DNA from 2 places in the Sodalis sp. RH22 genome. Region 1 is predicted to be linked to the other one. Evidence: predicted binding sites of a transcription regulator. Region 1 holds the regulator's gene; the other holds the start of a gene.
The links. Region 1 encodes PhoB, which activates phosphate uptake and scavenging genes when phosphate is short. Its sites were predicted from a motif close to CTGTCATAAAACTGNCNNAT; they were not measured.
Positions count from the first base shown of each region.

Region 1 (3,211 bases):
CCGCTGCTCGCGGTTACGGCGCAACAGCACGATTTCCACCGGCAAATCGGCCGCCAACTGCTGGATACGCTGCTGGATATCATTCAGCCAGGCGTCTGTCACCACCTCGATATCCAGCCAGACGGGCGTGGGCCCCGGGTAATCGCTAAACGAGCGCAACTGCGCCTCGATGTCCGCCAGGTCGCCTTTTATCAGGCGCAGGGCCTGGGTCTCCGGGATCAAAACCGGGGAAATGTCCGCCACGCCCCCGGCGTCGAAACTGACTATATTGATCTGCTTGGGCTGCCCGGTCTCATCAAAACTCAAGGCGATGGGCGAACCGCAATAGCGGATATGCTGCTGTCCGCCCACGCACTGCGGGCGGTGGATATGGCCGAGGGCGATATAATCCGCCGGAGGAAACAGCTGGGCGGGAAACGCGTCCAGGCTGCCGATATAAATATCGCGTACCGAATCGGTGGTGGCGGCGCCCACAGTGGTCAGGTGTCCGGTGGCGATAATCGGCAGCCGGCCGGGCAACTTGGCGCGCAGGGCCAGCGCCCGGTCATATAGCGCCTGGTAATATGCGGCGATGGCGTCCATCAGCGCCCGCTGTTTATCATCCCCCGATTCTCCGGCGCGGCTGGTCAGCACATCCCGCGGGCGTAAAAAGGGGATGGCGCACAGTATCGCCCCCGGCTTTCCACTACGATCGTTCAGTACAAAAACCGGTTGCCCGCCGCTGTCTTCGCGGTCGCCGTCGGCGTTGTCGTCATCGTCCCGGGCGCCGAACCCGCCGCCGGCGATAACCCGGGTATGCATGCAGGCCAGCAGCGCCCGGGATTCGTTCAGTGTCGCCACCGCGTCATGATTGCCCGCCAGTATGATCAGCTGGCAACCGGTCGGCTGCAACGCCACCACGAAACGATTGAACAGTTCGCGGGCATAGCTGGGCGGGGTGCCGGTATCAAAGATATCGCCGGCCACGATCACCGCGTCGATATCCCGTTCTGCCACCTGCGCCACCAGCCATTGCAGGAAGGCGCGGTGCTCCCGGGCGCGGTTTTTGGTGAAAAACGACTGACCCAGATGCCAGTCAGAAGTGTGAATGATCCGCATGACGCTCCAGCCAGAGTGTAAAAGTCAGGGCGAGAGTATAAACCTTACCCCGGGCGATGCCGACGTAAAGCTGTTAATTTGGCAACCCGGGACGAAAAAAAACCGCCATCCGCTATGCTTCTGGCACGATGGGCTGATTTTAATAAATCTGTCATAAAAGTGACGCATAATGCCCGGGCACGTTAACCGCAGAGATTAATGGCAGGAAAAAATGGCAAAACGCATATTAGTCGTGGAAGACGAAGCGCCGATTCGTGAAATGGTGTGCTTCGTACTTGAACAGAATGGCTTCCAGCCCATCGAAGCCGAAGACTACGGCACGGCGGTCAGCCGTATGGCGGAGCCTTATCCGGATCTGGTATTGCTCGACTGGATGTTGCCAGGCGGTTCGGGAATTCAATTTATCAAACATATGAAACGCGAGGTATTGACCCGCGATATTCCGGTCATGATGCTGACCGCGCGCGGCGAGGAGGAAGACCGGGTGCGGGGGCTGGAAGTGGGCGCCGATGATTATATCACCAAACCGTTCTCGCCCAAGGAGCTGCTGGCCAGGATCAAGGCGGTGATGCGCCGTATTTCGCCGATGGCGGTGGAAGATAAGATTGAGCTGCAGGGCTTAAGCCTGGATCCGTCGTCGCACCGGGTAACCTCCAACGAACTGGCCCTGGAGATGGGACCGACCGAATTTAAACTGCTGCACTTTTTCATGACCCATCCCGAGCGGGTATATAGCCGGGAACAGTTGTTAAATCATGTCTGGGGCACTAATGTGTATGTTGAGGACCGGACGGTTGATGTGCATATTCGCCGCCTGCGCAAAGCGCTGGAAACCGGCGGTCACGATCGGATGGTGCAGACGGTCCGCGGCACCGGCTATCGTTTTTCCGCGCGCTATTAGCGCGGTATAAGGGGAGCTCTGCCGGTGCTGGAACGTTTATCCTGGCGTAAGATTTTGCTGGAACTGGGGCTGTTTTGCCTGCCGGCCCTGCTGTTGTCGCTTTTTGTCGGCCACCTGGCCTGGCTGTTGGTGGCGGCGCTGCTGGCCGCGCTGGTGCGCAACTATTATTACCAACTGCGGCTGTCCCGCTGGTTATGGGTCGATCTCCGGCATACGCCGCCGGAAGGGCGGGGAAGCTGGGAACCGCTGTTCTATGGCCTGCATCAGATGCAGTTGCGCCACCGGCGGCGGCGGCGTGAACTGGCGACATTGTTCAAACGCTTTCGCAGCGGCGCGGAAACCTTGCCTGATGCGCTGGTGATGTTGACCGACGACGGCCATATTTTCTGGTGCAACGGCCTGGCGCAGCAGCTGCTCGGGTTTCGCTGGCCGGAAGACAACGGCCAGCATATCCTTAACCTGCTGCGCTATCCCGAATTCAACAGCTATATCCAGGGCCAGTCGTTCGAGCGCCCCTTGACCCTGCTGCTCAATAAGCAACGTTACGTTGAATTCCGCGTGATGCCCTATACCGACGACCAGCTGTTAATGGTGGCCCGCGACGTGACCCAGATGCGCCAGCTGGAAGGCGCCAGGCGCAACTTTTTCGCCAATGCCAGCCATGAACTGCGTACGCCGCTGACGGTGTTGCAGGGATATCTGGAAATGATGAACGACCAGGATATGGATGAAGCCATGCGCGCCAAGGCCATCCACACTATGCAGGATCAGACGCAGCGCATGGAGCGCCTGGTCAAGCAGTTGCTGGTGTTATCCCGTATCGAGGCCGCGCCCCAGGGCGAGGTCAATGAACGCGTCGATATTCCGGCCATTCTCAAGCGCCTGCAGCAAAGCGCCGGGGCGCTCAGCCAGGAACGGCATGAGATCGTGTTCCGGGTTAATGAACAGTTGCTGGTGCGCGGCAATGAGGATCAGCTGCGCAGCGCGATGTCGAACCTGATATACAATGCGGTCATCCATACGCCGCCGGGCACCCGCATCGAGGTGTGCTGGCAGCGTACCGCTGAGGGCGCGCAGTTTCAGGTCAGCGATAACGGGCCGGGCATCGCCCCGGAGCATTTACCGCGCCTGACCGAGCGTTTTTACCGGGTTGACAAAGCCCGTTCGCGCCAGACCGGCGGCAGCGGCCTTGGGCTTGCCATCGTTAAGCAC
Region 1 is NZ_CP178731.1:2,558,465-2,561,675, reverse strand. Features, by position in the region: gene sbcD (exonuclease subunit SbcD) at 1-1,098, opposite strand, end outside; gene phoB (phosphate response regulator transcription factor PhoB) at 1,310-1,999, shown strand; gene phoR (phosphate regulon sensor histidine kinase PhoR) at 2,024-3,211, shown strand, end outside.

Region 2 (3,211 bases), 1.3 Mb from region 1:
GATCCCACTCCTTGGTCCACAGGAAAGCGAAGCCGAACTTTTCCATGCTCGGCCACGAAGCGACAATCAGCGAAACGATAATTCCGCCCAACATCAATAAGGTAATCAATGCGGCCAACCTGACCAACGTACCGAATATCAGGTCGCCTTGTTTACCGGGGGCATGCCGTGCCGGCGTATTGTCAGCCATAGAGTACTCTTTTTGTTGGTTCGTAATCCCTTCCCGTAAGGGAAGGGACGAAACACAAGGACTTAGTAGAGCGCTTTACCGTTACTGTCTTTGATATTGGCCTTCCAGGCGGCGCGGATCTGTTCGACCACGTCCTTTGGCAAGGTGGCGTAGTCAAGGGCGTTAGCCTGGTCGGCACCCTTGTTGTAGGCCCAATCGAAGAATTTCAGGGTTTCGCGGCCCTGCTCAGGCTTGGTTTGGGTAGTATGCAACATAATAAACGTGGTGGAGGTGATCGGCCAGGCATTGTTGCCCTTCTGGTTAGTCAGATCCTGGGCAAAAGATTGCTGCCAGTTGACGCCTTTCGCCGCCGCGCTGAAGTTATCCTGCGTCGGCATTACCGGCTTGCCGTCGGCGGAAATCAGCTTGGTGTAGGCCAGGTTGTTCTGCTTAGCGTAGGCGTACTCCACATAACCGATGGAACCCGGCAAACGCTGGACAAAGGCGGCGATGCCGTCATTGCCCTTGCCGCCCAGTCCGACCGGCCAGTTAACCGTGGAACCGGCGCCGATTTTTTCTTTCCAGGTCGCATTCACCTTGGACAGATAGCTGGTGAAGACAAACGACGTGCCGGAACCATCGGCGCGGCGTACCACGGCGATATTCTGATCAGGCAGCTTCAGGCCCGGGTTCAGCTTGGTGATGGCCGGGTCGTTCCATTTTTTGATGTTGCCCAGGTAAATTTCACCCAGGGTATGGCCGTCCAGGGTCAGTTCGCCGCTTTTGATTCCCGGTACGTTGATGGCCAGCACCACGCCGCCAATCACGGTCGGAAATTGGAATAAACCTTCTTTCTTCAGGTCGCCATCGCTTAAAGGAGCATCGGACGCGCCGAAATCAACGGTATTGGCGATAATCTGTTTAATGCCGCCGGAAGAACCGATGCCCTGGTAGTTAACTTTTACGCCGGTTTCTTTTTGATAGGTATCAGCCCATTTAGCATAAACCGGGGCGGGGAATGTGCCGCCGGCACCTGTCAGGTTGGCGGCAGCGAACGAAGAAATACTCGCCAGGGCGAACGTAGCTGCTACAACACTGGCAACGGTGGTATGCATCAGTCTCATAATCCCTCCTGTGGGATATTTAAAATCGGCCCATGGCCGTTTTCTTCAATTATTATAATTGCTGCAGGAGGGAAAATAGGACAATTAGGTTACAGATACATGTCGGTAATATGACATTTTTATGACACCGGGATGGGTACCTATTTTAATGGCATATTAGCCTTTTTTTTCAATCCCCGCCTCCGCAATCCGATCAATTTCGCGCATAATGCCGGCGGCCGGCCGATGGCGCGCCAGTTCGCCGGCCATATACGCCATATAGGGCGCGATATGGGAAAAAATAGCTTTATAGCCGGCGCAAAGATGATTATGCCACTGGCCCCCGATGCGGTGAATACGGTGCTTAGGACAGCCGCCGTGACAGGCAAACCGATAGTCGCATGACAAACACGGCGTCGCCACATTGGCTTTTAGCTGGCCGAACTGGCGCTGTTTTTTCCCACCGGCCATGGCGGCCAGGTTCCCTGTCATCAGGTTGCCCAGTCTATGCTCAGGGTAGACGAAATGATCGCAGCTATAGATATCGCCGTTCTGCTCGACGATCAGGCCCTGGCCGCAGGTGGGCTGCATCACGCACAGGCTTGGCATCACGCCGCACCAGGCGGCCAGCGCATTATCGAATAGCTGCACAAACACCCTGCCGACATCATGCCGTACCCAGTAGTCAAACAGGGTATTGATAAACGTGCCGTAGGCTTCGCCGCTCACCGACCATGGCGTCAGCGTTTTATCCGCCGTCGACCGGGGATAAATCAAGTCCCCCCGCGCGGCTCCGGACAACCTTTGTTCCACGGCCGGGATAAATTGCACATACTGCGCGCCCAGCTCTTGCGTGATAAAAAGATATATTTCCAGCGGCGCCTGGGCGGTTTTATCGTTCACCACGCTCAATACATTGTAATCTATATGATATTCCTTAAATATCCGGATGGCGTTGATCACGCTGTCAAATACCGGCCGGCCGCTGGCGGTATGGCGATAATGATTATGCAGCCTGGCGGTGCCGTCCACGGAAATACCCAGCAGGAAATGATTATCGGCAAGAAAACGGCCCCATTGATCGTTTATCAATACGCCGTTGGTTTGCATGCTGTTGGTAATCCTTTTTCCCCGGGCGTAACGCTGCTGATAGCGCAGCGCGGCGGCATAAAAGTCAATTCCGGCCAGGGTCGGCTCGCCGCCCTGCCAGGCAAACATGACCTCGTCGCCAGCGCTGGCGTCAATATACTGCTTAATAAATTCCCTGAGCACATCGTCGGCCATATGCTTCGACGCCGATGCTCCGGCGGGTAACAGGGTATTTTTTTTGTCCACATAAAAACAATAATCGCAGTGAATATTGCATTGATAACTGGTGGGTTTCGCCATCAGGGAAAACGGGCGTTTCATAACCGCGACTCCAAACAATATTGCGCGTCAAATACCATGCCGCACCGGCAGCGGCGGCAGTTAACCGGTAAATTCATCCGGCAACAGTCCCTGTAGCTTGAGCTCACTGCCATGGCGGATAGCGGTTTCCGTTTCGCAACCCGCGTATTCGGCAATTTCACGCCAGGTCCATTCATAGCCCGGCCATTGCCGGTATAAATAGTGAATGCCCAGTAATACCCGTTGCTGGGATTTATCGTAGGCCATGCTGGCCAGCCTTTTTTCCGCCTCGCCCAGATCACGCGCCAGCCGCATGAACAAATAGACATTCAGGCGCGGATAGCGGCATAAAAACCGCTGCGGCTGATAGGGGGTAATGCGCGTTACCGTAGCGGTGCGCTGCACGCGCGAGGAACAGTGGTAAAACGTATTACCGAACAGGCTGCGGTAGCCGAAAAAATCACCGGGGCCGAACAGGCGGATCAGGCACACCTTACCGTTCTCCAGCATATGGTACAGCCCCACCAACCCACTGTGCAGGTAATAAAAA
Region 2 is NZ_CP178731.1:3,898,216-3,901,426, reverse strand. Features, by position in the region: gene pstC (phosphate ABC transporter permease PstC) at 1-190, opposite strand, end outside; gene pstS (phosphate ABC transporter substrate-binding protein PstS) at 253-1,293, opposite strand; gene ACL2XN_RS17680 (anaerobic sulfatase maturase) at 1,450-2,682, opposite strand; gene ACL2XN_RS17675 (Crp/Fnr family transcriptional regulator) at 2,743-3,211, opposite strand, start outside.
Region 2: a site for PhoB is predicted at 1,402-1,421, ahead of pstS (phosphate ABC transporter substrate-binding protein PstS). Genes of this name have one in related genera too.